One region of the Mesorhizobium sp. M0518 genome, then DNA from elsewhere that is predicted to be linked to it. Evidence: predicted binding sites of a transcription regulator. Region 1 holds the regulator's gene; each other region holds the start of a gene.
What was found. The regulator LexA, encoded in region 1, represses DNA repair genes until DNA is damaged. The targets are predictions, from matches to a motif close to TGTTCNNNNTGTGTTCNG.

Region 1 (10,301 bases):
GATTTCGATCCACCGGCTCTGGCGCAGGCCTATGCCAAGGGTGGTGCTGCCTGTCTTTCGGTGCTGACCGATGCACCGTCCTTCCAGGGTGCGCCTGAATTTCTCACCCGGGCGCGAGCCGCCGTCGCGCTGCCGGCGCTGCGCAAGGATTTCCTGTTCGATCCGTATCAGGTCTACGAAGCCCGCGCCTGGGGCGCGGATGCCATCCTGATCATCATGGCCAGCGTCGACGACGCCCTGGCGAGCGAGCTCGAGGCGACGGCGTTCGAACTCGGCATGGATGCACTGGTCGAAGTGCATGACGAGGCCGAGACGCAACGCGCGCTAAAATTGTCGTCGCGGCTGATCGGCATCAACAACCGCAATCTGCGCACATTCGAGACCAGCCTCGACACTTCAGTGCGGCTGGCGACGATGGTTCCGGCCGACCGCTTGCTGGTCAGCGAGAGCGGTATTTTCTCGCATGACGACTGCCTCAGGCTGCAAAAGAGCGACATCGGCACTTTTCTTGTCGGCGAGAGCCTGATGCGGCAACAGGACGTCACCGCGGCGACGCGCCTGCTGCTGACAGGCAAGGCTTTGGCCGGGGCTATCTGACGATGGTATCAGGTCTTACCCATCTCGGCGCGCAGGGCGAGGCCAACATGGTCGATGTCGGCGACAAGGAAGAAACAACGCGCACGGCGATTGCCGAAGGCTTTGTCGCGATGCAGCCCGAGACGCTGAAGATGATCCTCGCCGGCAACGCCAAGAAGGGCGATGTGCTCGGCACAGCGCGCATCGCCGGTATCATGGCGGCGAAGAAGACGCATGAACTGATCCCGCTCTGCCACCCGCTGCTTTTGACCAAGGTTTCCGTCGACATCGAGCCCGACCATGCTTTGCCGGGCCTGAAGGTCACCGCGCTGGCGCGCGTCACCGGCAAGACGGGTGTCGAGATGGAAGCGCTGACCGCCGCTTCGGTGGCCTGCCTGACCATCTACGACATGGCGAAAGCAGTCGACCGCGCTATGGTCATCACCGGCATCCGCCTGGTCGAAAAGACGGGTGGCAAGTCGGGTGACTACAAGGCGAGCGCCTGATGGCGCTGGTTCCTATCGCGGAGGCGCTTGAACGCCTGCTCGATGGTGCGGCACCTCTAGCCGGCGAAAGCGTTCCTCTGTTCGAGGCGGTGGATCGTGTTCTGGCGGAACCGGTCGTTGCTCTTCGCACCCAGCCGCCTTTCAATGCTTCCGCCATGGACGGCTATGCGGCGCGCGCCGCCGACGTCACGTCGGTCCCATCCAGGCTGTCGGTGATCGGCATGGCGCCGGCTGGACGTGGCTTCGACGGCACGGTCGGCCAGACGCAGGCCGTGCGCATCTTCACCGGCGCGCCGCTGCCCGAAGGCGCCGACACCATCGTCATCCAGGAGAATGTCCGCGACCTCGGCGGCGGCGAAATCGAAGTGACCGAGCCGACGGCGCAATGGCGCAATATCCGCCGCATCGGGCTCGATTTTTCAACAGGCGACATGCTGCTGGAAAAAGGCCGCTTACTCGACCCGGCGGCACTGTCGCTGGCAGCATCGGCCAACCATCCTCGGGTCAGCGTGGTGAAACGGCCGCTGGTCGCCATCGTCGCCACCGGCGACGAATTGCTGCCGCCGGGCAGTGATCTCGGCCCGGATCAGATCATCTCATCGAATGCCTATGGCGTCGCTGCCACCGCACACTCGGTCGGCGCCCGCGCGCTCGATCTCGGCATTGCCGCCGATCGCAAGGAGGCTATCGCTGCCCTGATCAGACAAGCGGTCGCGGCCGGTGCGGATGTCATCGTGACGCTTGGTGGCGCCTCGGTCGGCGATCACGACCTGATCCACGACGTGCTGACCGGCGAAGGCATGACGCTCGGCTTCTGGAAGATCGCCATGCGCCCCGGCAAGCCCCTGATGTTCGGCCGCCTCGGCGACATCAGGTGCATCGGCCTGCCCGGCAATCCGGTGGCAAGCCTGGTCTGCTCGCAGTTGTTCCTGAAGCCGCTGCTGGCGCGGCTCGGCGGCCGCAATCATCGCCAGGACGTTCGCCAAGCGCGATTGGGCGCCGCAATGCCGGCCAATGATTTGCGCCAGGACTATGTCCGAGCCGTGGTCAGGGAAGATGACGGCGTACCGGTGGCGACGCCGTTCGGTATCCAGGATTCCTCGATGCTGAGAATGCTGGCCGACGCCAACGGGCTGATCGTGCGGGCGCCGTTTGCCCCTGCAGCAGCTGCTGGCGAGGCTTGCAGCGTTTTGATGCTGCGCTGAGGAATCCCAGACAAGCCACTCATAACAGACGAGAAAGTGATCCCGGCTCTAGTTCGAGATCAAGCTCTGCGTCAGCGGATGCGCCGGGTCGGCAAGGCCGTCGACAATGCTGTAATGATGCCGGTCGGGCTCGACCACGACGCTGGTGGTGGCGCCGAGGCCGGTCCAGATGTTGGCAAGCAGCGCATTCTGGCGCAGGAATTCGGCGCGCTCGCCGCCACCGGCCCAACAGGTGATGCGGGCGCCATTTATCGGGCGCAGCAGCGCCGGGCTTTCAGCCAGCGCCTCCTCTTCGTCGATTGCCAGTTCCTTGTTCATGCCGGTGCGCATGATCGGACGCAGGTCATGCAAGCCTGAAATCGAAACGACGTGGCGTATGCGCCGCGCCACATCGGCAGCCAACGGCGTGGTTGTCGTCACCATCCGGGTGGCGAGATGGCCGCCGGCCGAATGTCCGGTCAGCATCAGCGGTCCGTCGACCATTGCCGCTGCCTCGCCGATTGCCGCCCCAATCTCCCTGACGATGCCGGCGATGCGTATGTCCGGGCACAGCGTGTAGGACGGCATCGCAACGGCAAAACCGTTGCTGACCGCGCCATTGGCAAGGTGAGACCACAAACTCTTGTCGGTCTCCAGCCAGTAACCGCCATGGATAATCGCCACCAGCCCTTTGGGCGCGGCACTAGGAATGAAAAGATCGAGCCGATTGCGCGGCCCTTCGCCATAGGCGATGTCGAGCCGTGCCCGGCCCTGCGCCGACAGCGCATCACGGAATGCTTGCGCCGGCTTCGCCCATGCGGCCGGCCAGCGATCACTGCCGGCGATATTCGCACCGTTGGCATAGGCATCATCCCAATCGACGATGTGACGTTCGAACATCTGCGCCCTTCCCCAAGACGGCATCGCTACTTGCTAGCAATGGCCACCGCCATGCCATGCGTCAATGCCCTGAGCAAAAACATTTTAGGCTTGAAACAAATTTCGACTGGTGCGATCCTGCCCCAACGAACAGCCGACAATGGGAGGTCTGCTGTGCTGCCCGAACCTGCAGATGTTCACCCTTTCTGGGCGCATCTCAGCAGGTGCGATGGGTAGTACGAAGCTTCCTCAGAGCAGGACCTTAGGATCCACTACATCCGGCCAAGGCGCATCGCGCACTGGTCAGGCAGCAGACGGGATAGCGGCGACATGCTTGGGCCTTCAGCGCATATCGACACGTTCACGCGCGATCACCTGCCGCCGCCGGAGCAATGGCCTGAAATCCTGCTCGACGGCTTCGACTATCCCGAACGCCTCAACGCCGGTGTCGAACTGACCGACAGGCTGGTCGAAAAAGGTCTCGGCGACCACACCGCCCTGATCGGCAATGGCCGCCGCCGCACCTACAAGGAACTGTCCGACTGGACGAACAGGCTGGCCCACGCGCTGGTCGAGAATTATGGCGTCGAGCCCGGCAACCGGGTGCTGATCCGCTCCGCCAACAACCCCGCCATGGTCGCCTGCTGGCTGGCTGCCACCAAGGTTGGCGCCGTGGTCGTCAACACCATGCCGATGCTGCGCGCCGGCGAACTCGCCAAGATCGTCGACAAGGCCGAGATTACCGTTGCGCTGTGCGACACCAGACTGATGGACGAGATGACTGCCTGCGCCAAGGACAGCGCGTTCCTCAAGCAGGTCATCGGTTTCGACGGCACCGCCAACCATGATGCCGAACTCGATCGTGCCGCTCTCGACAAGCCGGTGACGTTCACCGCAGTCGACACGGGCCGCGACGATGTCGCCCTGCTCGGCTTCACCTCGGGCACGACAGGCGTTCCGAAGGCGACGATGCATTTCCACCGCGACCTCCTGATCATTGCCGACGCCTATGCACGCGAAATCCTGGAGGTGACGGCGGACGACATCTTCGTCGGCTCGCCGCCGCTGGCCTTCACCTTCGGCCTTGGCGGGCTCGCTATCTTTCCCCTGCGCTTCGGTGCGGCGGCGACGCTGCTGGAGCAGGCGACGCCACCCAACATGATCCACATCATCGAGACCTACAAAGCGACGATCTCCTTCACCGCGCCGACTGCCTACCGCGCCATGCTGAAGGCCATGGATGAAGGTGCCGACCTGTCGTCGCTGCGCGTCGCCGTTTCGGCCGGCGAAACCTTGCCCGCCCCGGTTTTCGAAGAGTGGACGCAAAAGACCGGCAAGCCGATCCTCGACGGCATCGGCGCCACCGAAATGCTGCACATCTTCATCTCCAACCGCTTCGATGACATGAGGCCTGCGTCGACCGGCAAGCCGGTGGGCGGCTATGAGGCGCGCATCGTCGATGACGAGATGCGCGAGGTGCCGCGCGGCACGACCGGCAGGCTGGCGGTGCGCGGCCCGACCGGCTGCCGCTACATGGCCGATGACAGGCAGAAGGAATATGTGCGCGACGGCTGGAACCTCACCGGCGACACCTTCACGCAGGACGAGGACGGCTTCTTCCATTTCGCCGCACGCTCCGACGACATGATCGTCAGCGCCGGCTACAACATCGCCGGTCCCGAGGTCGAGGCGGCGCTGCTGGCGCATCCGGACGTCGCCGAATGCGCGGTGATCGGTGCAGAGGACGCCGAACGCGGCCAGATCGTCGAGGCGCATGTCGTGCTGGTGCAGGGCGTCGCGCCCGACGCCCTCACCACCAAGCGCCTGCAGGACCATGTCAAGGCAACGATCGCGCCCTATAAATATCCGCGATCGGTAAAATTCATCGCCGCTCTGCCCAAGACCCAGACCGGAAAGATCCAGCGCTTCCGGCTGCGCACGGAGAAAATCAATTGAGCCAACCGTACGATCCGGCGTCCGAAGGCGCCCAGATGTCGTTCAAGGAGCGCATGTCCTACAGCGACTACCTGCACCTGGAGAAAGTGCTGGAGGCCCAGACGCCGCTGTCATCGGCGCATGACGAGATGCTGTTCATCATCCAGCATCAGACCTCCGAGCTCTGGATGAAGCTTGCTCTGCACGAGATTGGCGCCGCGATCCGTTCCATCCGCGCCGACCGGCTCGAGCCGAGCTTCAAGATGCTGTCGCGCGTTGCGCGCATCTTCGAGCAGCTGAACAATGCCTGGGACGTGCTGCGGACGATGACGCCCAGCGAATACACCGAGTTCCGCGACGCGCTCGGCCAGTCCTCGGGTTTCCAGTCCTGGCAGTATCGCGCCATCGAGTTCATGGCCGGCAACCGAAACCTGGCAATGCTCGGGCCGCACAAGCATCGGCCCGACCTGAGCGGGAAGCTGGAAGCGATCCTGGCCGAGCCGTCGCTCTATGACGAGGCACTGCTGCTTTTGGCGCGCAACGGATTCGACATCGGTGCCGATGCCAGGCGCACGGACTGGCGTGAGACGCGAACCGAGAATGAAGAGGTGCTGGTCGCCTGGCAGACCATCTACCGCGATCCGCAGCGCTACTGGATGTTCTACGAACTGGCCGAGAAGCTGGTCGACTTCGAGGACTACTTCCGCCGCTGGCGCTTCAACCACGTCACCACGGTGGAGCGCATCATCGGCCTGAAACGCGGCACCGGCGGCACGTCGGGTGCTTCGTATCTGAAGAAAATGCTCGAGGTCGTGCTGTTCCCGGAGCTGTGGACGGTCCGCACCCGGCTCTGACGTCGAAATGAAAACAGGCACACCGAGGGGACGCGCTGTGGCGGAAAACCCTTCGCGAACAACCGGGGACTGACCGACCATGAGTGGAATTCCTGATCTCGCCGCAGTCGAAGCGATGGATGCCACGGATCCGCTGCGGGCCATGCGCGACCGTTTCATTCTGCCGGAGGGGATGATCTATCTCGACGGCAATTCACTGGGGGCAGCGTCTCATGCCGTTTTCAGCGAGCTGCAGCAGGCGGCGACCCAAGAATGGGCCCAGGATCTCATCCGAGCTTGGAACACGGCCGGATGGTTCGAGATGCCAATCGAACTCGGCGACCAGCTCGGACGCCTGATAGGAGCCGCGGCCGGCCAGACCGTTGTCTGCGACACGACATCGACCAACATCTACAAGGTGCTGCACGCGGCGATGGAGATGCGGCCCGGCCGGTCGGCCATCGTCGCCGAAGGTGACAGTTTTCCCACCGACCTGTACATCGCCGAAGGCGTGGCCTCGACCCGGGATGGCGTCCTGCTGCGCCTCGCGGGTGTCGACGCGCCGACCATCGAAGAGCTGATCGACGAAAACGTCGCGGTGGTGCTGGTCAATCACGTCAATTACAAATCGGGTGAACTGCGCGACATGGCGGCGCTGACGCGCAAAGCTCATGCGGCCGGAGCGCTGATCGTCTGGGATCTTTGCCACACCGCCGGCGCCCTGCCCGTCGAGCTCGATCACGCAAATGCCGATTTCGCCATCGGCTGCACCTACAAGTACCTCAACGGCGGTCCGGGCGCACCGGCCTTCATCTATGCCGCGCAGCGCCACCACGGCGATATCAGCCAGCCGCTCAGCGGCTGGTGGGGCCATGCGCGGCCCTTTGCCTTCGAACGGGGTTATGTTGCCGGCACCGGCATCCGCCGCTTTTTGTGCGGCACTCAGCCGATCCTGTCGATGCGGGCGCTCAAAGGCGCGCTTGCCATCTGGAATGACGTCGACATGGCGGCATTGCGAAAGAAGAGTGTCGCGTTGACAGAACTGTTCATCCAGCTCGTCGAAGCCAGGTGCGGCGCCTACGGTCTCACGCTGGAGACCACCCGCGACGCGACCAGGCGCGGCAGCCAGGTGTCGTTCCTTCACGATCACGGCTATCAAATCATGCGGGCGCTGATCGAGCGCGGCGTCATCGGTGATTTTCGTGCGCCATCGACCATCCGTTTCGGCTTCACGCCGCTCTATGTCGGCTACAAGGATGTGTGGCTGGCGGTTGAGGTGCTGGAGGGTATTCTGCGCACGGGCGCATGGAAGGACCGCCGTTTCGCGGTCAAGGAAGCCGTTACCTGACGCAACGATCCCCGCGATCCACCGCCGCCGCCCTCACTGCCTGGCAGATGACGGAGGGCTGAATTTCCAGCCACAAATGCCAACAGACGTTGGCGTTTTGGCTCCGTTTCGTTCACGGCAAACGAACGTCCCGAAGATTGATATCGTCCTTTGTGGAGGTCGATAGACTGATAATGCCAAGCCTTGGGTCGAGGATGAGCCACAGGTCATTAACCATAATAATTTCAATGGGAACAGGCGCATCGCCGTGCCTAGCGCCTGTTGATCGCGACCCGCTGGCAAGCGCCAAATAATTTCAGCAGCCTTAACAAATTCATTAAACTTTAAACGGTTGCAGAACACAACTGGAACAGATAGGGTTTGTTCTGGGTTTGTTTTTCGATTCTGGTTTCAGGTAACCTGGGGGCCGCCATGCTGACGCGCAAGCAACATGAACTGCTGATGTTCATCCATGAACGCCTGAAGGAGAGCGGCATTCCGCCATCCTTCGACGAGATGAAGGAGGCGCTTGACCTTGCCTCCAAATCCGGGATTCATCGGCTGATCACCGCACTTGAGGAGCGCGGCTTTATTCGCCGGTTGCCCAACCGGGCACGCGCGCTGGAAGTGCTGCGATTGCCGGACTCGATCGCGCCCGGTCTCAACGCGGCAAAGAAGTTTTCGCCAAGCGTCATCCAGGGCAGTCTCGGTCAGGGTGGCGCCCTTGGCCGGCAGATCAAGCCGGCGCCTTCGCGGATGCCCTCGCCCGGCAATGATGACGATGCGGTCTCCGCCGTGTCGATCCCGGTCATGGGCCGTATCGCCGCCGGTGTGCCGATCGATGCCATCCAGCATCAGACGCATTCGATCTCGGTGCCGCCGGACATGATCATGGGCGGCGCCCACTATGCGCTGGAGGTCAAGGGAGACTCGATGATCGAGGCCGGTATCTTCGACGGCGACACCGTCATCATCCGCAATGCCGACACGGCGAGCCCCGGCGAGATCATCGTGGCGCTGGTCGATGAAGAGGAAGCGACGCTGAAGCGGTTCCGCCGCAAGGGCGCTTCGATTGCTCTCGAAGCCGCCAATCCGGCCTATGAAACCCGTATTTTCGGCCCGGACAGGGTCAAGGTGCAAGGCAAGCTCGTCGGCCTGATCCGCCGCTACTGAGGCGGCTGTGGGTTGGCCGCTGGCTTCTCCGGTTTCTTGAAGGGTGCCAGCCCCCTTGCCTCACGAGAGTATTTGCGTTGCGTGTGCCAGGGCCGATATGGGCTGTCCACCGCGAAGCTGATCGTCGCCGGCGTGGTCGCCGATTGGCGATCGAAGAAGACCGCGGCACTGCCTTTGCGAGCCAGTTGCCGCTTGGTGATGACGAGAACCAGCGGATTGTGACAGGCGTCATACGCGGTGGCGTCATTGATGACGATCAGCTCGGCGAAGCCGCAGGCTTTCCAGGCGTCCTTGCGGTCCTCGACATAGGCAATGATCGCACCGGACATGTGCCTGGCCACGCAAACGCCTGAGGAGCAATAGAACGGCGATCCCAGCGGCAGATCAACGGCATCCGCGACATCGAATTGCCCATCGCTGTTGTCGAACACCTCTGGCACGACGATGGTTTCTGATGTCAGGGCGCGTTTCCAGTTGTCGACGGTGTATTCGTTCGGCCGTTCCCGGCTGACGGCAAGCTCGCCGCCACCGATCGGCAACGCCACCAGCCGGGCGTCTTCCGAGATTAGCACATCCGGCGTGCGCGTATCCGAGACGGTCAGCAAGCCTGCCAGCGCGAATGGCAGAGCAGCGAGCCGCAGCCAAGTTGTCGCCATTGTCGCGATGACCAGGGCAATTGCCACCAACAGGACCGACTGCTGCGAAATCAGCCCGACCCCATCGACAGGCGAACGCTCGGAGATCCAGCCTGATATGGCGATCATCATCGTCAGGCCCTTACCCATCAGGTAGAGAGCCGGCCAATCCAATCCGAAAGGCATCAACAGCGCGCTGGCGACGGCCAGGAACATGACGACGGTGACGATCGGCATTACCGCGAGATTGGCAAACAGGCTGAGCGGCGAGACACGCTGAAAATGCCAGATGGCAAACAGCGTCGTCGCGCTTCCCGCGATGATCGAGGTCATGGCAAGGCCGGTTGCCGCCAGCAGGAATTTTCGCGTCAGGAAACCGGGCACGGATCGCTTTGGCGGCGGCGGTCTTGCTTTTCCCGCGCGGTGATCCGCCCAGCCGGCATAGGCGCCGACCAGAGCCGCGGTCGCGGCGAACGACATCTGAAAACTCGGGCCGACCACCTCATGCGGCGACACCACGATGACGGCGATCGCCGAGATCGCCAGATTGCGCATGGTGAGTGCTGCTCGATCGAACAGCACGGCAATCAGCATCACCGCCAGCATGATGAAGCTGCGCTCGGCGGCAACGACGACTCCCGAGATGATGAGATAGGCCGCGATCGAGAACAGTGCGGCGGCGGCGGCATACTTCTTGACCGGGCGACGCGCGGAAAAGTCGGGAAACAAGGCGAAGGCGCCGCGCAGCAAACCCATGATGGTGCCTGCGACCAGAGCCATGTGCAGTCCCGAAATGGAGATGATGTGGTAGATGCCGGTACGTCGCATCGCCTCATTGATGTCATCGGGAATGCCGGCGCGCACGCCGACGATCAGCGCCGCGGCGATCTCGCCTTCGGCGCCGCCGACGCTCGCCCTGATATGGTCGGCGATGCCTTCACGGGCATTTTCCACGCTAGAGGAAATTCGGGCCGGCAGCGGCATGTCGCCGTCATCGTTGACGACAAGCTTTGGATTGCCGAGAAAGAACCCGCTGCCACCGATGCCGGCAAAGTAGCTGTCGAAGGAGAAGTCATAGCTGTCCGGCCGCACCGGCCCGGTCGGCGGCAAGAGCTTGGCATATCCGGTGATGAGGGAGCCGGCGGTCACGTCAGCCGGGATCTTGCGTGCCGAAAGCCGCACCCGTTCCGGCGCATAGCGCAGTTTCGGTCTTGCGGTCGATGTCACGTCGATGGTCAGCCGGATACGGCCGG
Region 2 (10,301 bases), on a different contig from region 1:
GGCCAAGCGCCTGATCGAGGCGCAGGAGCAGCAAGGTGCCAAAGCGGCGGGCGAGCGGCGCGCGCGGTGCCGCCATGACGGCGCCCGCCGTGCGCAGGCCGACGCTTTCCAGGCTGGTGCGGGTCGCCGGTTCGATGCGCAGCGCGGCCAGCGGCAGGGGTGCCAGCAGCGCTTCCTCCTCGCCTGACACAACGATGCGGTCGCCGCAAAACCGTGCCGCCGCCCAAGCCGCGCCCGGCGTCGCGGCAAGCCCGGCACGGACATCGAAACCCTGATGGAAGAAGCGCGACAGGATGTCGTCCAGCATGGCACGTTCGCCGCCGAACAGATGGGTGCAGCCGGTGACGTCGAGAAACAGGCCGTCCGCGCCATCCAGCGCCACCAGCGGGGTGTAGCGGTCGCACCAGTCGGCAAGGCCTTCGAGCAGGCGGCGGTCGGCTTCCGGATCGGCCTCGACGATGTCGATCGACGGATGCATGGCGCGCGCATCGGCGATGCCCATGTCGCGCTTCAGGTGCAGCGCCTCAGCCCGCTCGTCGAGGGCCGAGATGCGCTGTGCGTTGCGGTCGCGATGGCTGATCACGAGCGGCGGGTGAGATGGGTGATCCGACGGCCGGGAACGCCAGGACCGCCCCAGACGCTGGCGCAGGACCCTTTCCGCCGCCAGATAGGGAAACCACAGGGACAGGATTCTTTGGCCGGTTTCTTTCCCCACCTGCTCCTTCGTCGCCCGCTCTTTCGTCGCCCGCTCTTTCGTCGAATGCGCATTCATCGGGATTCCACTCCAGTGTGAATTGTCCAGGCAGGGCCGTGCGGCTCTTGCCGATGGTGAGGGTGAAGGCCGGGCGGCCGATCGAGCCGGCCAGCGGCCCGGCGATGGTGTCGCGCGGCACCGCCGGTGCCGACGTGACGATGAGGCGGACGGGTGCCGCCGTCGGTTCGGGCTCGGCCGCCTGCCGCAGCAGGAACACCGGGCGGCCGGCCGCTTGCGCCCTTGCATGCAGCCGGCGTGTCGCGGTCAGGTCAAGCCGCTGCGGATTGCCGCGAATTTCGAGGATGACCGCGGCGAGCGCCGTCATCCGGGCCGCCTCCTCGGCGACCCACAGCGCATCGACAAGTCTCGGTGCCTCGGAAAACAGCAATTGCTCCGGCTCGATGCCGAACGAGGCGTGAAGCCCCCTGGCATAGGGAAAGCCGGCCTCGCGAAAGATCTCCGATGTGCCAATCCACAGCACCGGCAGCCCCGGCGTTTGCTTGAGGATCAGGCTTGTGAGCGACAAAGCGAAGCCGGCGACGGCCCCGGCATCGCGGGTTTGCGTGCCATGGATTTCGCTCAGGGCGGCCTTCGGCAGGCCGCCGCTCAGGGCGGCGTCGAGGCGCTCGACGCCAACAGGCAGGAACGCATCCGGCAACGCCGCGGCAATGCCACGCCGGACGATTGTGAGATCGGTGTTGACGTCGGCATCAAAGGGCGCGGCGGCCGGCGCAGCCAAGCGCTCGGGCAGCGTTCCCTCGATTTTCGCGATCTGGCGGCGCAGGGCAAAAACAGTCTCCCGCGCCACAGCGGTCATCGCCATGACGGTCAGCTTCCACTCACATTGTTCCTGTTATGTTCTCTATAGATTCCAGAGCGCATCCCAAGAGTCAAGCAGACACATAGGGAATTTATTCCTCTCGGCATGGATGGCGCAGGCGCATCGGCCCGTGTCATTTGCCGATTACGGTGCGAAAGCCTATATGCCGGGATCAAAGGACAAAGCATGGCCCGCATCTACAAGACCCGCACCTGGCACGACGAACTCTCGCCCTCGATGGACGAAATGGAGTTCCTGGCGCTGGAGGCGTACGCCCATCTGCCGGAGGATTTTCGCAAGCTGACCGGCGAGATCGTCATCCAGATCGCCGAATTCCCGACCGACGAGATCATGGACGATCTGTCGCTGGAAACGCCGTTCGACCTGCTCGGCCTGTTCGAGGGACGCGGCATCGCCGAGCGCTGGAACCCGCAGACAGGCGAAGGCCCGAACCGGATCACGCTCTATCGCCGCGCCATCCTCGATTACTGGTCCGAGAACGAAGAGACGCTGGGCGACATCGTCACCCACGTGCTGATCCACGAGATCGGCCACCATTTCGGCCTGTCGGACGATGATATGGAGAAGATCGAAGAGGCGGCGGAATAGCTGGTTCTGCGTCGCGTGAAATGTCCATTCCTATCCAGTCGGTCCAGAACCCAGCGGCGGCAAGGGTTTCTGGGATATCGCTTCAGATAGGTTGGTCATTCGGCTGATGAAAAGATGCAGCGCCTTGCGCACGGCGAGCGATGGCGGCTCGGACGGATGCCACTCCGGAAAATGACCATCAACCACCATTCGTGCCAACCCATAGACAAAGGCACGAGCGGCAAGAACCAGATGATCGAAATCCGCGTTCGCAGTCAGTTGACCCTGGTGTTGCGCTTGGGTCAGCAGGTCGATCATCTTCCGGCGAATGGCCTCATTCTGACCGCGAAGACTGTCCGACGCGTCGAAATCAATCAGGGTTCGGGAACTGATGATCTGGAAATGCGTGGCATTGGCGATCGCCCATTCCAGATAGCCTTGTCCGATTGCTTCGAAGGCCGCGATGGGATCCGCGCTGTCGACTGCTGAAAGTGCATTGGCAACGGCCTCTGTCAGCCGGTTCATGGCCTGTTCGGCGACCGCGGTCAGCAGCGCTGTTTTCGACTGAAAATGCCGGAAGGGCGCGCCGGGGGAAACGCCGGCCCGCTTTGCGGCTTCGCGCACGCTTACATTGTCGGGGCCGCCTTCCTCGACAAGTTTAATTGCAGCATCGATCAACGTGTCCCGCAAATGGCCATGGTGGTAGCCGGTGCGGTGAGGCGTCTTGGCGTTTGCCATCTCTTCTCCTTCGTTTTCGTTCCGGAGGCCTGCTTCACGCATCTGTAGCACGATCCGCGATTTATGTAATCACTGTTTACAATGCAGGCAAGAGCATGTAAGCAGTGATTACAGATGGGATCGGAACAGGCCTGCGGTCTTCGCGGCTCCCGTTTTCCCGGATGAGGAAACGAAGATGCTTGCCAGAACCGCCGAACCCCGCCGTCCGCAATCGCTCATTTCGCTGAGGAGTTCAGCCGAAGAAGCTCAGCACAAGGAGAATTCCACGACCATCCAGTCGAGCGCGGCTGTGCCCAGCGCTACGCTTTATCGGCTTGCCTCCGCGGCCGGCGTCGGAAGCGCGCTTATTCTCCTGGTCAACGCGGCCAAACGCAGCTCGCTCATCGCGACCACCGATCTGACGCAACTTCTCGCACCGGTCGCCGAGATATTGGCGCTTGGTCTTGTCGTCGGCCTGTTTCTTGCGTTTGGCCGGCGCGCGGGCCTGTTCGGCACCATCGCGTTTGTCATCAACTTCGTTGCACTGGCAAGTTTGGTCGGTGTGGAAGTGGTGATCAATCTGGTATTTTCGAAACTTCCGCTGACAACCATCATCGATCTGCGCGCTGGCCCTCTCGGGCTGGCTCTGGTCGCCAGTTCGGTTCTTTTTCTGCTTGGGACGCTGGCGTTTGTAATCTCTCTTGTCGTTGCAAGAGGCGTGCCGCGCATTCCGCTCGCCATTTATTTCATTGGCGCAGTGCCTGTCGCTCTCCGTGCGCTCGTGCCGGAGTGGGCTCTCGACCTGGGCCTGGTGACGCTTGCGGCAGCGATAGCCTGGCTGGCTGGCTGGCTGTGGATGCGAGCGCCGACTACCAGTCGCTGAGCTTGGTGTCGGGCCCGTATTCCTGGCCGTCGATATCCTTGACCACGGCCTGGCCGCAACGCATCGTCTTGGCCTTCTTGTCGTAGGCATAGGTCGGCGAGCCGAACAGGTGCCAGCCCTTGTTCAGCGCCGCCGTCACCTTGTGGCAGAAGCTGGCATCGTCCGGAGCAGACAGAAAGCGGTAGAGTTTCATTGTTCAATTCCTGTCGTGAATAGCCATAGCCCGCTTACATCCATCGAGCATTTATGACCCGATGGCGGCTGCCTTCGCCAGCAGTTTTTCGGCCTGCGCCAAGTGCAGCCGCTCGACCATCCTGCCGTTCAGCGCGATCACGCCCTTGCCGGCATTTTCCGGCAGCGCGAAGGCTTCCTTCACCGAGCGCGCCTCGGCCACCGCTTCCATGGACGGCGCAAAGGCTCGGTTCGCGGCTTCGATCTGGGCCGGGTGGATAAGGCTCTTGCCGTCGAACCCCATGGCTGCGGCTTCCGCGCATTCATGGGTGAAAGCGTCGAGGTCACGAAAATCGTTGGAGACGCCGTCGAGCATGTCGATGCCGCCGGCGCGCGCGGCCAGCACCATCTGCATCAGCCATGGCACGAGGTAGCGTCGATCAGGCGTTGCCAGAATGCCGGTCTCCTTGACCAGATCATTCGTTCCGGCAACGAAACAATTTAGCCGCGAGGCCGGATCACGGCCAAGCTCGGCGATGGCGCCGATGTTGAGCAGCGCCTTGGGCGTCTCGATCATCGCCCATAGTTTCACGCTGTCGGGGACAAAATTGTCGTCAAGCACATCGCCGGCCTCGAGCAGGTCGCGCGGCGTGTCGACCTTGGGCAGAAGGATGCCGTCGGGCTCACAGCTTGCGGCAGCCAGCAGGTCGTCGGCGCCCCATTCGCTTGATATCGCATTGATGCGCACGATCATCTCGCAGCGTCTGCCAATATGGCTGGCAACGGGATGGCCGGCGAAAATGCTGGCCAGTTTTTCGCGGGCAGTGATCTTGTCGGCCGGAGCGACGGCGTCTTCCAGGTCGATGATGACTGCGTCGCAGGCAAGCTGCGCGATCTTGGCCAAGGCCTTGTCGTTGGAGGCCGGGATGTAGAGCACGGAGCGGCGCGGGCGATAGGTTTCCATGGGTGATCTATGCCGCCTGCGGGCGGTCGAGGCAAGCGCCCGACTTGTACCTGAGGCGAGCCAATCGCGAAAGCTGGTGCTGCCCCTCACCGTCCTGCCGGACATCCCCGTAAACGGGGCGAGAGTAGCTGGCCGCAACGCCGGCGCCTTTCTTGCGACGCTGGAGATTGGCGAAACCGGAGATAAGAGCATCCCTCGCCCCGTTTACGGGGAGAGGATGCCGGCAGGCAGGCGAGGGGCAGCGCCCACGTTAGAAAGATGGCGAATTCAACCTCAATTGCCTGCACGAAAACTGCACAGGCTTGCGGAAAACCTCCTCGGATCCGCCCTGCCGTCTCCCCGCCGCCCTGCGAGACAGGCACCATGCAAAAGAGAGCAAAACCCCGTCTGCCTCACCGGCTGCGCAGCGAAGGCTGGTGGCTAGCCGATCCGCTGCGAGCGTGTCCTGTCGCAACCCTCATTCCCTTTGTCCGCAGAACCCCGCCGGCAATCCGGCCGGACGCCATCAGGAAGGCCAGGTCATGATATCCTTCTTCACCGCCGCGCCAGGCTATTGCAGCCGCTTCGGTGTCGCCATCCTGCTGGCAGCACTTGCGGATTCTCTCTTTTATGGCCAACCCGCCGGCATCACGGTTTTCCTGTTTGCCACCCTGATTGCCGCAGCGGTGGTCGCCGTGCATCCCGCGGCCTTCAGCGACGGCAGGGTCTGGCTCAAGCCCGCCGCCCTGCTTGTCGCGCTGCTGCCGCTCGCCGAGAACATCAGTGCCTTGTCGGTCTCGATCGCGCTAGCGGCCCTGGTCGTCTTCGCGCTTTCGCTGAGCGGACGGCTGCGACCTGGTATCGCGCGTATTGCCGGCCAGATCGCGCTGTTCGGGCTGGCGGCGCCGCTCCGCTTCGCCAATGATTTCATCCGCTGGCGCAAGACGGCGCGCCGGTTCGGCCGACGGCGCATCCGGCTGGCGGCGATCGCTGTCTGGGTGATGCCGCTGACGCTGGGTGCGGTCTTCCTGGCGCTGTTCGGCGCCGCCAACCCGGTGATCGACTACTGGCTGTCGCTGATCGACCTCGTGAGGCTGCTCGATCTTATCCAGCTTGCGCGGATTGCCTTCTGGCTCTTCGTGCTAGCTGCTGTCTGGGCTTTTCTGCGGCCGCGCCTGCCGCGCCTGGTTCGTCGCATCCCGCACGCGGCGCCGGCCGTCAGCGCTCAAGCCGACAAAACCGTCACCACCATCGAAGACATCCTGTTCGGCAAGGCGGCCATCCTGCGCGCCCTGATCGTCTTCAACGTCCTGTTTGCGCTGCAGACGGCGCTCGACGCCACCTATCTGTGGGGCGGGGCGGCCCTTCCCGACGGGCTGAGCTACGCGGCCTACGCGCATCGTGGCGCCTATCCCTTGATCGTCACTGCGCTGCTTGCCGCCGGCTTCGTGCTGTCAGCGCTGCGGCCAGGCAGCGAGACATCGGCCGATCCGCTCATCCGCCGGCTGGTCTATGCCTGGGTGGTGCAGAACATCATGCTGGTCATCTCGTCGATCCTGCGGCTCGACCTCTATGTCGGCATCTATGCGCTGACCTATTGGCGCGTCGCCGCCTTCGTCTGGATGGGGCTGGTCGCATCGGGGCTTGCCCTGATCATCGCCCGCATCGCACTGGGAAAATCCAACGAATGGCTGCTGTCCGCCAATCTTCTGACGTTATCTCTGGCGCTTTATGCCGGCTGTTTCATCAATTTTGCAGCGACGATCGCCAACTACAATGTCGACCATTCCCTCGAAATGACCGGCCAGGGCATTCCCCTAGACGCCTGGTATCTTCACTCGCTCGGTCCGGGCGCGTTTCCCGCACTCGATCGGTTCCTCGAGCAGCAGGGCAAGACGGCGGCCGCCGGCACGAACCGCGAACTGGCTGGCGTGCGCGGCAGTGATGAAATCTGGTATCGAACTATCCAGCAGAACTGGCGGGCCTGGAGCTTTCGCGACTGGCGGCTGCTTCGATATCTCGACACCAAGGGGCCGTTCGTGATTCCCTCCGCTATCGAACCTTCCATGCCGGGCCGCTGATCCATGCCGCATCACATCCTCGTCGCCGACGATGACCCGCACATCCGCGAAGTGATCTGCTTTGCGCTGGAAAAGGCCGGCATGAAAACGACAGGGGTGGCCGACGGTGCCGCCGCCCTGCAAGCGATCGGACGCCGGGCGCCGGATCTTGTCGTGCTCGACATCGGCATGCCGGAGATGGACGGGCTGGAGGTCTGCCGGCGACTGCGGCACACATCCGATGTGCCGGTGCTGTTCCTGTCCGCGCGCGACGAGGAGATCGACCGCATCCTCGGGCTCGAAATGGGCGGCGACGACTATGTAACGAAACCATTCAGCCCGCGCGAGCTGGTCGCCCGCGTCAACGTCATCCTGCGGCGCGCCCGCCCGGCGGCGCCCGAACCGGTCGACAACAGGCAGTTTTCGCATGGCAAACTGGCTCTGGCGCCGGCCAGTCACGCTGCCAGCTTCGACGGCAAGGCGCTATCGTTGACAGGAATAGAGTTCTCGATCCTGAAGGGGTTCCTGGCGCGGCCGGCGCATGTGCTCGACCGAGACGCGGTGATGGCCAGTGCCTATGCCGGCAACATCCATGTCGCCGGCCGCACCGTCGACAGCCATATCCGCAACATCCGCGCCAAGCTGGCAGCAGTGGGTTGCCTGGATGTTATCGAGACGGTGCATGGCGTCGGCTTCCGGCTCGGCCGATGCGGCTGACGACTTCCGGCAAATGGGTCGGCCGCAAATGGCGGCCACGGCTTGCCACGGTCGTCGTCGCCATCCTGATCATGGTGATGGCCCTGCCATTGGTCGGCTTGTTCTTCTTCCGTCTCTACGAGAACCAGCTGATCCGCCAGACCGAAGCGGAGCTGATCGCGCAAGGGGCGGCCATCGCCGCCATCTATGCGCAGGATGTGCGTGACGCCGGTATTGCGGCGGACAAGCTCGGCGCGCCGATGCCGAGGCCAAGCGGAGCTTCAAGCCGAAGCGACAATCCGGACCCGCTCTACAGGCCAATCGAGCCGCAACTCGATCTTGCCTCGGATTATGTGCTGCCGACCCGGCCGGCGGCGATGCCTGCGATCGTCGATCCCACCTTTGCCGCGATCGGTACCCGTCTGTCCGGTATTCTCGACGCCACGCAGAAAACCACGCTGGCCGGCTTCCGGCTGCTCGATCCCCGGGGCGTCGTCATCGCCGGTCGTGGCGAGGTCGGCCAGTCGCTCGGTGCGGCCGAGGAGGTGCGCGCAGCGCTTGCCGGTCACTATGCCAGCGCGCTCAGGCTGCGCATTCCCGACCAGCCGGCGCCACCGCTCTATTCGGTCAGCCGCGGCACCAAGGTGCGGGTCTTCGTCGCTTTGCCGGTCGCCGTCGACGGCAAGGTCGCCGGCGTCGTCTATGTGTCGCGGACGCCCAACAACATCATCAAACATCTCTATGGCGAACGCGGCAAGGTGACGTTGGCGGCGATTGCCATTCTCGGCGGCACGCTGCTCATCGGTCTCATCTTCCTGCGCACCGTCAGCCGGCCGATCTATGCGCTGATCGACCGCACCGAGCGCATCGCCGCCGGCGACCGCACGGCGATCCGGCCGCTCGACCATCACGGCACGCGAGAGATGGCGGAGCTGTCCGCAGCCTTCCTCGACATGGCCGAAAAGCTTCAGGCGCGGTCGGACAGCATCCAGACTTTCGCCACCCATGTCTCGCACGAGCTCAAATCGCCGCTGACAGCGATCCAGGGCGCGGCCGAACTGCTGCGCGATTCCGGTGGCGCTATGGACGATACGGAGCGGCGGCGCTTTTCCGACAATATCGTCACCGACGCCGGGCGGCTCAATCTGCTGGTTCGCCGTCTGCTCGACCTAGCGCGTGCCGAAAACCTGGCGCCGAGCGGCGAAAGCACATCGATCGGTGCGGCGCTGGCGCTGCTGCCCGTCGACAACAGGCTGGCGGTTTGCGTCGGAGCCGGCGGCGACATCAGATTGCGCATATCGGCCGAGAACGCGGCTATCGTGCTGGCCAATCTCATCGACAATTCCGCCAGGCACGGCGCGACGGCGGTTTCTGTCTCGGCTACGAGCGCCGGCAAGGCGAGCATCCTGGTCAGCGACGACGGCGCCGGCATTTCGCCCAGCAACCGGGCGCGCATTTTCGAGCCGTTCTTCACCACGCGGCGCGAGCAGGGCGGCACCGGCATGGGGCTTGGCATCGTGCTGGCCCTCCTGAAAGCGCATGATGGTATGATCGCGCTGGTTGACAGCGAACGCGGCACGCGCTTCGAGATCATTGTGCCGGTGGCGTGACGGACACCATCGGCCGGATCGGAGAAAAAATGCGCTACGACATCGTCATCATCGGTGGAGCCATCGTCGGCTCCTCGGTCGCCTATTACCTGCGTGAGCAAGGATTTTCCGGCACGATCGCGCTGGTCGAGCGCGACCCGCAATTCGCGCATGCGGCAACGACGCTGTCCATGGCCTCGATCCGCCAGCAATTCTCGATCCCGGAAAACATCCGCCTGACGCAGTTCACGCTGAAACTGTTCCGGCGGCTGAAGGAAGAGTTCGGGGATGACGCCGATATCGGCTTTCGCGAGGGCGGCTACCTCATCCTTGCAGGCGAGGACGGCTTGCCGATCCTCAAGAGCAATCACGAGGCGCAGATCGCGGAGGGCGCCGACATCATGCTCGAGGATGCCGACCAGCTTACCCGCCGGTTCCCGTGGCTGTCGACCGAGGGCATTTCAGCCGGCGCCTATGGCCGCACCGGCGAAGGCTGGTTCGACGCGCATGCGATGCTGACGCTGTTCCGCAAGGCGCTGCGGCAGAAGAAAGTCGATTTCATCACCGCCGATGTCACCGCCATCGCGCGCGATGGCAATCGCGTCACCGGGGTGAGCCTCGGCAATGGCGAGACGCTGAAGGCCGGCATCGTCGTCAACGCCGCCGGCCCGAACGCCGGCAAGGTGGCTGCCATGGCCGGGCTTGAACTGCCGGTCGAGCCGCGCAAGCGCAATGTCTTCGTCTTCGAGGCGCGCGAGAAATATGCCGACATGCCGCTGCTGGTCGATCCCTCCGGCATCTATGTCCGTCCGGAAGGCTCGGTCTACCTCACCGGCGGCGCCGAACCGGAGGAAGGCGACCGCGCACCCGATCCCGGTGACTTCGAGGTAAACTGGCCGCTGTTCGAAGAGGTGATCTGGCCGGTGCTGGCGACCCGCATTCCCGCCTTCGAGGCAATCAAGCCGACCCGCGCCTGGGCCGGCCACTACGACTACAACACGCTCGACCAGAACGCGGTGATCGGTCCGCATCCCGAAGTCGGCAATTTCATCTTCGCCAACGGATTCTCCGGCCACGGCC
Region 3 (10,301 bases), on a different contig from region 1:
CGAAGCGGCCCTCATTGTGGGCTATGAGGTGGGAGGCGGCCCCCAGTATGTGCGCGGTCGAGCGGTAGTTGCGCTCCAGCCGGATGATGGTGGCGCCGGGAAAATCCTTGTCGAAGCGCAGGATGTTGTCGACCTCGGCGCCGCGCCAGCCATAGATGGATTGGTCGTCGTCGCCGACGCAGCAGATGTTGACTTTGTTGTCGCTCACGGCCGCGCGCTCGCTTCGTTCGCTGGCCTCCGCGGGGGCGGCCTGGCCGGCCGACGCCCGGTCGGGCTTGCGGCCTTCGGCCGATCGCAGGTCCGTCGATGTCGACGCGCGCCCGGAATCGGGCCTCTGCGCCAAAAGCCGCAGCCACATGTACTGCGCGGTGTTGGTGTCCTGGTACTCGTCGACGAGGATGTATTTGAAGCGCTTGTGGTATTCCTTCAGCACGTCCGGATTGGCGCGGAAGATGCGGATCGGGTGGCAGAGCAGGTCGCCGAAATCGCAGGCGTTCAGCGTCTTCAGCCTCTCCTGATAGGCCTTGTAGAGCTCGCGGCCCTTGCCGTTGGCGAAGGCGCGGGCGTCGCCCTCGGCGATGTCGGCCGGGCCTTGCCCCTTGTTCTTCCAGCCGTCGATCATCTGGGCGAACTGCTTGGCCGGCCAGCGCTTGTCGTCCAGACCTTCGGCCTGGATCAGCTGCTTGATCAGCCGCACGACGTCGTCGGTGTCGAGGATGGTGAAGTCGGAGCGCAAACCGGCGAGTTCGGCATGGCGGCGAAGCAGCTTGACGCCAATCGAGTGGAAGGTGCCGAGCCATGGCATACCCTCGACATCGCCTTCGCCGATCAGCACGCCGATGCGGATCTTCATCTCGCGCGCGGCTTTGTTGGTGAAGGTTACCGCGAGGATCTGCGACGGGAACGCCTTGCCGGTGGCGAGGATGTGGGCGATGCGCGTGGTGAGCACGCGGGTCTTGCCGGTACCGGCACCGGCCAGCACCAGAACCGGCCCCTCCGTTGTTTCAACAGCTAGCCGCTGCTCCGGGTTGAGGCCCTTCAGATAGTCGGGTGCGTTGTTGTGTCCGCTGCGGGCAGCCATGGCGCGCGCGGCGATGCCCGACGGGGCCGTGGGCCGCGCATTGGGTTCGTCGAAAAAGGGCATGTCTTCGGAAAAGCCGGACATTGCCCCGAATGTAGTGATTCGGTGGGGAAAGACCAGAACTGTCTACGTTTTGTTCCGCTAAAGTGCCCGATTGCTGCCCCGCGCTCCCACTGCGGTCGATGTTATCCCAATTGCGATGGACCATTGCGGCTTGCGCTTGAGGCCCGTGCTTGACAGGCGGGACCGTCAGGAGAAAGTTGTGCTTCGGGCAGCGACGCAATGCCGGGTTGCCATGGCCGCGCCGCGAAGCGCAACAGTCGAAGGAGTATCATCTTGGCTGTCACCATCACCTCCCTCATTCTTTTCCTCATCGGCCTGGCACTCGGCGGCGGCGGCATCCGCCTGGCGATGCTGGGCGGCAGCTGGTACTATGTCATTGCCGGCCTTGCCTTCCTGATCGCCGCCTGGCTGCTCTACCGGCGCAGGTCCACCGCACTGTGGCTCTACGCGGTGATCGTGCTCGGCACGCTGGCCTGGGCGGTCTGGGAAACCGGCTTCGACTGGTGGGAACTCGGACCGCGCGGCGGCATCATCGTGCTTCTCGCTTTGTGGCTGCTGACGCCATGGGCGAGGCGGGGTCTTGCCGGCCCTGACGGGCGCGCACCGCTGATCCTTGCCGTGCTGGCATCACTGGCTGTCGCCGGTTATTCGATGACCTCAGATCCGAAGGACATTGCCGGCGAACTCGGCACCGACAAGGTGGTCGCCAACGCCAATCTCGGCAATGATGTGCCGGCCGGCGAGTGGCACTATTACGGCCGCACGCAGTTCGGCCAGCGCTATTCGCCGCTCGACCAGATCACACCGGACAATGTCGCCAAGCTGCAGCCTGCCTGGACCTACCAGACCGGCGATGTGAAGGGTCCCGACGATGTCGGCGAGACCACCTATCAGGTGACGCCGCTGAAGATCGGCGACACGCTCTACATCTGCACGCCGCATAATTTCGCCATCGCCATCGATGCCGCGAGCGGCAAGGAGAAATGGCGCTTCGATCCCAAGGTCAAGCTCGACAAGGACCGCCAGCACCAGACCTGCCGCGGCGTGGCCTATTACGCCGATGCCGCCGGCGCCGCCGGGCAGCCCTGTGCGACCCGCGTCTACCTGCCGACCTCGGATGCGCGGCTGATCGCGCTCGACGCCGCCAACGGGCAGGTCTGCCCGGCTTTTGCCGAGGGCGGCACGCTGAACCTTCTGACCAACATGCCCTATCCGAAGTCGGGCTATTACTACTCGACCTCGGCCCCGCTGATATCAGGCGGCAAGATCATCGTCGGCGGCGCGGTCAACGACAATTATTCGACGCAGGAGCCGTCCGGCGTCATCCGCGCCTACGACGCTGCCACCGGCGCGCTGGTGTGGAACTGGGATTCCGGCAATCCGGACCAGACGACGCCGCTGCCGGCCGGCCAGACCTATACCGCCAACTCGCCCAACATGTGGTCGACGCCGAGCGCCGACGAGAAGCTCGGCCTGCTCTACGTGCCGCTCGGCAACCAGACGCCGGACCAGCTCGGCGCCGGGCGCAGCGCGGTCGACGACTATCTGCGCGCCTACGACCTGACATCGGGCAAGCAGCTGTGGCAGGCGCGGCTGCCGGCCGGCGGGCAATCGACGCCGATGACCTATACGGTCGCCGACGGCCGCCAGTTCGTGGTCATCGTCGCCGGCGGCCACGGTTCAGTCGGCACCAAGCCTGGGGACTATGTGATGGCCTACGCGCTGCCGAAGTAGGGGCGACAGGGTAACGCGATCTTTCAGAGGTCGCGCCGCCCCTCATCTGTGCCGGTGTCTTTTCCCGTATAGTGACGGGGAAAAGTGCCCGACTGGGCGATGAGGGGCGGGAAATCTTCCGATCGGCCCGTTCTCGATCAGCCGATCCCCAGATGACCCTTCAGGCTGGGCACCGAGCCGAGCACCGTGTTGGTCAGGTCGGGGCCGGCGGCGGCTTCGGCCTGCTGGATCAGCGTCGCGCCGGCCTTCTGGATCTGCGCCATGTCGAGCCCGGATGCCTTGAGCGCGGCGACGCCGTTGATCAGCGCGCCGGCCTTCTCGCCGAGAACGCCGCCAAGCGCCCCCTGCAACGACGACAGAAAACCGCCACCGCCGGCCGGAGCGGCAGCCATGACGTCATATTGATGGGCGAGGTCGTCGGCGCCGGGGATCTTGGCGAAGAACGCCGAGACGCTTGTGCCTTCCGCCTCGTGTTCGAGCACCGAGAAAATGGTGCCGACGACTTTCTCCGTCGTCGTCTGGTCGAGGCCGGCCTTCTGCGAAACGGTGTTGACGATGTCCTGGACGTTCATAGCGTCACCTCAACCCTGGGTTTTCGCGTTGCGGTTCCGCTCAGTGCGGACCCTGATCAACGATGGTCTGCCTGCACTCGCAACCATCGAGCGCAGGGCCAAAGCGGCACTCGCCGCAAGGACGAGCGCGCTGGCGAGGATCGGGGAAGGCATGGTCATGGTCATCGCTTCCTTCTGGGTTTGACGTGTAGGCACGCGGTCAAGATACCGTCGATAGCCACCTTCCCTCACGATTGTGGCAGCGCCAGCAGGATTTATCGCCAATGACCAAAAAGTGATGACACGGCCGTGCATGGCACCGGCTTTACTGCCGGGACGCGGCCAGCGGCCTACGCCCTGAGGCAATCGGCGGCCGCGATGAGTGCTCGACTGGACCATGCCGGCTTGGTCCCTATGTAGCTGGCAATTAAAGCCCGAAGCAGAGGACCCGATCCATGACGAAACCCGACGCCAAGCCCGCCATCACCCAGGCGATGATCGACGCCTATGACGAATATACGCATCTGACGCTCGATCGCCGCCGGTTCATGGAGCAGTTGACCCGGCTTGCCGGATCGGGTGCGGCGGCCGCCGCGATCGCCCCGCTTCTGGCGGCAAATTCGGCGCAAGCGGCTGTTGTCGCCGACAACGATCCGCGGGTGAAGGGCGAGGACATCAGCTATCCCGGCGGCAGCGGCGAAATGAAGGGCTATCTGGTCAAGCCGGTGGACAAGGCGGGCAAGCTCGGCACGGTGATCGTCGTGCATGAGAACAGGGGGCTCAACCCGCATATCCGCGATGTGACGCGACGCGTGGCGCTGGAGGGGTTCGTGGCGCTGGCGCCGGATTTTCTGTCGCCGCTCGGCGGAACGCCAACCGATGAAGACAAGGCGCGCGACATGTTCGCCAAGCTCGATCCGGCGCAGACCATCGCCGACGGTGTTGCGACCGTCGCTTTCCTCAAGAGCGACAAGGACGGCAACGGCAAGGTCGGCGCCATCGGCTTCTGCTGGGGTGGCGGCACGGTCAACATGCTGGCCATCAACGCCCCCGATCTCAGTGCCGGCGTTGCCTATTACGGCATGCAGCCGAAGGCCGCCGATATGTCCAAGATCAAGGCGGCCTTGCTGCTGCACTATGGCGGACTGGACGAGCGCATCAATGCCGGCATCGACGCCTTCAAGAAGGAACTCGACGCGGCGCATGTCGAATACACGGTCTATGTCTATGAAGGCGCCAACCATGCCTTCAACAACGACACGTCGGCAGCGCGCTACGACAAGAAGGCGGCCGACCTGGCCTGGGGCAGAACGATCGCCTTCCTCAAGCAGAAACTGGCATAGGGGCGTCCGTCTAATCCGTGTTCGCCGGCTTGTGGAAGGCGACGCCGGCGGCCACAAGCGCAATGCCGAGGCAATCGGTAAAGCTTGGAATCTGGCGCAGCACGACGACGCCGATCAGCGTCGCGGTGACGGGCAGCAGCGACAGCATCAGCGCGAAGCTCGCGCGTGGCAGCCGCGACATGGCGAGCTGGTCGCAGATGTAGGGGATAACCGACGAGCAGATGCCGACGCCGATGGCGGCGAGCAGCAGCGGCGGCGAGAAAAAGGCCGGCAGCGCATCGGTGAAGCCGATCGGCAGCACGACCACGAAAGCGATCGCCATGGCGGCACCCAGGCCGGCAATGCCGCTGCCTGCGCCTGACGCGGCGACGCGGTGGCCGAGCACGATGTAGCCGACAAACAGCGCGCCGTTGAGGAAGGCCCAGAACAGCCCGATGGGATCATCGGACCATTTGACGTCGATGAGCAGCAAGGTGCCGGTCACCGCGACGGCAAGGGCGGCAAGATTGCGCGGGCTCCTGAGGCCGACCACCGCGACGCCGATGGTGCCGACGAATTCGATCGCCGCCACCAGCGAGATCGGTAGGCGGTCGAGCGCCAGGTAGAACGAACAGTTCATCACCGCCAGACAGGCGCCGAAGGCCAGCAACAGCAGCCTTGTCGAGAGATCGGCGCGGGCGAGGCTTCGCCATGGGCGGGTCAGGGGTGCGAAGATGAGTGCTGCCGTGGCGATACGCAGCCACGCCATGCCGAGCACGCCGACATGCGGGAAAAGCAGGACGGCGAATGCCGGCCCGAGATAGTGGAAGACGGCGCTGACGCCGAACCAGACATGCGGCGGCAGTTTTTCCGTCAGCCTGGCGAGGGTGGAGCTGGCAGGGACAGGGTCTGCCGCGAGAGCTTGCGTTTGATCGACCATCGGATCAGTATCGCAGGCGGATTTGCCCATTTATATGGGAGATGATTGGTTCTTCCGGCTATCTTTCTCCCGGAAGCAAGGAGTTTTCCATGAAACGCCTTCGAACTGAAAGTGCCGATCTCGATGTCGCGGATATGAAGATCCTGCGTCTGCTGGAGAAGGACGCGCGCACCAGCACGGCGGAGCTGGCACGCTCGGTTGGCCTGTCGGCGCCGAGCGTGGCAGAGCGCATCAAGCGGCTGCAGGAAAGCGGCGTCATCGAGGCCTATTCGGTCAGGATCAACCCGGCGGCACTCGGCCTGCCGATGTCGGCATGGCTGCGCATCCGTCCGGTGCCGGGACAACTGGCCGTTGTGGCCGAAATCATCCGCGAACTGCCGGAGATCGTGCAGTGCGACCGCGTAACCGGAGAGGATTGTTTCGTCGCGCTGGCGCATGTCGGCTCGGTGGCCGACCTCGAGCGGGTGATCGACCGCATCATTCCTTATGCGATGACCAATACGGCGATCATCCAGTCGTCGCCGGTGGTGGCGCGCTCGGCCCTGGCGGCGTTGAGGCGCCAGGCTTGACGTACAGGGAGAGGACCTATGCGTGGCCGCGCTTCATGCGCGCCTGCTTCAGGATGGCGCGCCAGCGGATCATGTCGAACGGGATCGGCTCGTTGTTGTTGGCGATGTGGAAGATCTCGTTGTTGACGTTCTTGAGCGAGCGCCAGAAATCATAGTCGGTGATGCGCGGATCGGCAGCCAGCCTGTCCACCTCGACCTTGATGTCGGTTTTCATGCACTTTCCTCGAACCGGCGCCGCGCCGCCCGTGTCGCTACCTCGATGCGGATCGTTTTCGACCGACCCGCTGAGTCGCGCAACGGCTCAAATGGCTTGTTCCCGTTAAAACCTTGGTAAGGTTAACGTGGGCGCCGCGCTGCTTCAAGCACTGCTGCCGGCCGATGGGAGGGTTCTGCGATTTTAGATTGCCGGTGTGGCTTTGAAGCCGGAAACGAGAAGTATCGGCTTCGCCCTATTTGCGTTTGATGCCGATCGAGCGGCCGGCCCGTTCCGGCATCGGCAGTGCCGAATGGGCGGCGCGCATGGCTTCGACCCTGGCCAGCACATCGGCGGGGAAGGGCGCCACCTTCGGCCCGGACATGTCGACATGCAGCGACAGCGATTCGGACGTCGCGGCCAGCCAGCCGTCGACATGGCGGATTTCCTGATAGGCCCGCAGCCGCTTGTCGTCGTGGTCGATGAGCTGGAATGAGACCGTGACCTTATGCTCGAGGTGCAGCTCCTGCACGTAGCAGACATGGACTTCGGCCGTGTAGATGGTGAGGCGACGATCCCTGGCATAGTTCGGTCCCATGCCCATTGCCTCGAAGGCATCGTCCGAGCAGCGGTCGAACAGCACGTTGTAATAGGCCATGTTGAGATGGCCGTTGTAGTCGATCCAGTCCTTCTCGATGTCCATGGGTTTTGAGACGAAGGGAGTGGGGATGGGCATCGAAACTTCCTTGTTCTGGTGCTGGACAGAGCGTGGCTCCGGAGACTACGCATCCATAGACGCATAACAAGCGTGGACGCTGGTCCATTCGCGGAGGAATTCATGGCTCTGAGCGACCTCAACCCGGTCGAACGCAACGAGGAGGGCATCGCCGCTGTGCTCGGCATCCTCAAGCAGCAGCTTGGCGAGCGATTCCAGACCGGCCAAGCCATCCGCTCGCAGCACGCGCACACCACCACCTATATTCCGACGCAGGCGCCGGACGGCGTCGCGTTTCCCGAGACGGCCGCCGAGGTGCAGGAGATCGTGCGGGCCTGTGCCGCGCACCGCGTGCCGGTGATCGCCTTCGGCGTCGGCTCCTCGCTGGAGGGTCACACCAACGCACCGGGCGGCGGCATATCGGTCGACACGTCGCGCATGAACCGCATCCTGGCGGTCAATCCGCAGGACCTCGACTGTACGGTCGAACCCGGCGTCACCCGCGAGGACCTTAATCGGCATCTGCGCGACACCGGCCTGTTCTTTCCGATCGATCCGGGCGCCAATGCCTCGCTCGGCGGCATGGCGGCGACGCGGGCGTCCGGCACCAATGCCGTGCGCTACGGCACGATGCGCGAGAACGTGCTGTCGCTGACCGCCGTGATGGCCGACGGCGAGACGGTGACGACCGGCAAGCGCGCGAAAAAGAGCTCGGCCGGCTATGATCTGACGCGGCTGCTGGTCGGCTCGGAAGGCACGCTCGGCATCATCACCTCGCTGACCTTGAAGCTGCAAGGCATCCCGCAGGCGATCTCTGGCGGCGTCTGCCCGTTTCCGAGCGTCGAGGCGGCCTGCAACGCGGTCATCGCGACGATCCAGATGGGCATCCCGGTGGCGCGCATCGAACTGGTCAACGCGCTGCAGATGCGGGCGATGAAGAACTATTCGAAGCTCGACTATCCCGAAAGCCCCTGCCTGTTCGTCGAGTTTCACGGCAGCGATGCCGGCGTTGCCGAACAGGCCGAGACCTTTGGCATGATCGCGGAAGAGAATGGCGGCGGGCCGTTCCTGTGGACCAGCGTCGCCGAGGAGCGCACCAAACTGTGGAAGGCCAGGCATGACGCCTACTGGTCGTCGCTGACGCTACGGCCAGGCGCCAAGGGGCTGTCGACCGATGTCTGCGTGCCGATCTCGCGCTTTGCCGAATGCGTCATGGAGACCGAAGCCGACATTGTCGAGATGGGCCTGATCGCGCCGATCGTCGGTCATGCGGGCGACGGCAATTTTCACGTTCTGGTGCTGATGGATGTGAATGATCCGAAGGAGATCGCACTGTCGGAAAAGTTCGTCGCGCGGCTCAACATGCGGGCGATCGCCATGGACGGCACCTGCACCGGCGAGCACGGCATCGGCCAGGGCAAGATCGGCTTCCTGCGCCATGAACTCGGCCACGGCGTCGACATCATGCGCACGATCAAGCAGGCGCTGGATCCGCTCGATATCATGAACCCGGGCAAGATATTGCCGGGCGCCGGGAAATAGAGGAATAGCCTCAAGCAGACACTGCTGCCGATCGACGTAGCCACTATGGCCCGCTGGCGCGCCGCGAAGCATCAGGCGGCCAAGGCCTCTTTCGAGGATTGGCAACATCTAAAAGATAACGGTGATCTAGGTAATAATCACACGAGGTGGCCGAGATGCAAAAAGAAACGCGAAAACGGAAGAAGCCAAAGACCACAACGGAGTCCGATGACTGCGTTGTTCATGATCATCCGGTTCCGCCGGAGGAAATCAGGCGATATAGCCCAGTTCGTGACGCGGATGCCGAACAAGATATCGCAAACTACGTCGCGGGTCAGGCGCAAGATGAAGCAGTGAAGCATGTTGAACGTGTGAAAAAGGAATATGTGCTGGGGGAAGCGTATGAAATTTGGGATGTCACCACAGATAAAAATCGTTGGTGGGTGATCACGAATCTGACGAATTTGTATTCGCAACGATATTTTCCAAGTCTCGACTACACACTTTCATTTCATATCGGATTGATGACGCGCCTTCGGAGCCGCGAGGGAAGGCCGGACCCCGATCATCCTAACCCGTTCGACGAAGTGCTACGCAGACAGGAGCAGGCATTCAGCCGCTTGGAAAGTGCCGTAGAGGCAGAGGATCTGCAAGCTGTAGGCATGCAATTGCGGGAATGCCTTCTCGCCCTCATTACCGCGGTGAAACGACGAGTTGATCTCACGGGCGTCGCGGAGCAACCTCAAGCGGCCAATTTCAAAGCCTGGAGTGAAGTGCTGGTGGGGCTCTTGTGTCCTGGCGGCAGCAACAAAGAGTTGAGAAGCTATTTGAAGGCTATGGCGGATGACACATGGACACTCGTGAATTGGCTGACCCATCACACGAACGCCACTGAAATGGCCGCATCAATCGCGGTACACGCCACCGATACTCTCGTTGGGCATTTCGTGCAGGTGGCCATGCGAGTTGGGGCAGGCGCAATCAGTCAGTGTCCGCAATGTTCCTCGCGAAATATCCGTTCCCATTTCGACATCCGGATCGAGCCGGATGGGGATTATTACAGTACATGCGGTTCTTGCGGTTGGAGCAACCATCCCGGAGGGCGAGAATAGCGCGCCCATGCCGCAGCCGAAACGGCGTTAAGAAAGATTGATGGGAAGGCGCCGCCCAAATTTAATTGATCTAGCGCGAGGCCTGCCTCTCCCGTGGACCCTCGACAAGAGCCTGCAGGATCGGGCGGGTTGGCGCGAAGAACGTTGTGCCGGTCTGCGGCGTCGAGAAATCGAGCAGGCGGTCGTAGGCGCCCGGCGGGTCGCCGATATACATGCGCTGCAGCATTTTTTCGATGACCCAAAGATATCTGGAATAGCCGATGAAGTAGGTCCCGAACTCGTTTTGTCCGGGCCTGCCGAACGGCATGTTGTCGCGCAATATGTCGTACTCGTTGCCATCGGCATCCTCGATGGTGGCCAGCGACTTGTGTGATTTGCGCGGCGCGTCGTCATCGTCGATTTCGATGTTGTCGATCTTGGTGCGGCCGATGATCGCTTCCTGCTCGGGCGTCGGAATGCGCGCCCAGGCCTGCATGTCGTGCAGATATTTCTGGACGACG

Region 2: the regulator LexA is predicted to act here: its motif matches at 1,600-1,617, upstream of NKI66_RS28795 (ImuA family protein).
Region 3: the regulator LexA is predicted to act here: its motif matches at 1,205-1,222, upstream of NKI66_RS25460 (ATP-dependent helicase).

What each region holds. Positions count from the first base shown of each region.
Region 1 covers NZ_JAMYQY010000019.1:94,618-104,918, reverse strand. The annotation lists gene trpC (indole-3-glycerol phosphate synthase TrpC) at 1-597, shown strand, start outside; gene moaC (cyclic pyranopterin monophosphate synthase MoaC) at 600-1,082, shown strand; gene NKI66_RS24775 (molybdopterin molybdotransferase MoeA) at 1,082-2,287, shown strand; gene NKI66_RS24770 (hormone-sensitive lipase) at 2,336-3,166, opposite strand; gene NKI66_RS24765 (AMP-binding protein) at 3,476-5,101, shown strand; gene kynA (tryptophan 2,3-dioxygenase) at 5,098-5,934, shown strand; gene kynU (kynureninase) at 6,014-7,261, shown strand; gene lexA (transcriptional repressor LexA) at 7,673-8,413, shown strand; gene NKI66_RS24745 (ComEC/Rec2 family competence protein) at 8,407-10,301, opposite strand, start outside.
Region 2 covers NZ_JAMYQY010000028.1:3,705-14,005, reverse strand. The annotation lists gene NKI66_RS28800 (DUF6504 family protein) at 1-583, opposite strand, end outside; gene NKI66_RS28795 (ImuA family protein) at 525-1,577, opposite strand; gene NKI66_RS28790 (metallopeptidase family protein) at 1,761-2,183, shown strand; gene NKI66_RS28785 (TetR/AcrR family transcriptional regulator) at 2,214-2,900, opposite strand; gene NKI66_RS28780 (hypothetical protein) at 2,887-3,762, shown strand; gene NKI66_RS28775 (DUF1737 domain-containing protein) at 3,749-3,955, opposite strand; gene NKI66_RS28770 (HpcH/HpaI aldolase/citrate lyase family protein) at 4,007-4,897, opposite strand; gene NKI66_RS28765 (DUF4153 domain-containing protein) at 5,419-6,957, shown strand; gene NKI66_RS28760 (response regulator transcription factor) at 6,961-7,653, shown strand; gene NKI66_RS28755 (ATP-binding protein) at 7,644-9,242, shown strand; gene NKI66_RS28750 (NAD(P)/FAD-dependent oxidoreductase) at 9,272-10,301, shown strand, end outside.
Region 3 covers NZ_JAMYQY010000020.1:113,319-123,619, forward strand. The annotation lists gene NKI66_RS25460 (ATP-dependent helicase) at 1-1,165, opposite strand, end outside; gene NKI66_RS25465 (outer membrane protein assembly factor BamB family protein) at 1,418-2,878, shown strand; gene NKI66_RS25470 (hypothetical protein) at 3,016-3,450, opposite strand; gene NKI66_RS25475 (dienelactone hydrolase family protein) at 3,885-4,772, shown strand; gene NKI66_RS25480 (EamA family transporter) at 4,783-5,691, opposite strand; gene NKI66_RS25485 (Lrp/AsnC family transcriptional regulator) at 5,781-6,260, shown strand; gene NKI66_RS25490 (hypothetical protein) at 6,277-6,474, opposite strand; gene NKI66_RS25495 (thioesterase family protein) at 6,710-7,189, opposite strand; gene NKI66_RS25500 (FAD-binding oxidoreductase) at 7,292-8,710, shown strand; gene NKI66_RS25505 (hypothetical protein) at 8,866-9,801, shown strand; gene NKI66_RS25510 (Dyp-type peroxidase) at 9,872-10,301, opposite strand, start outside.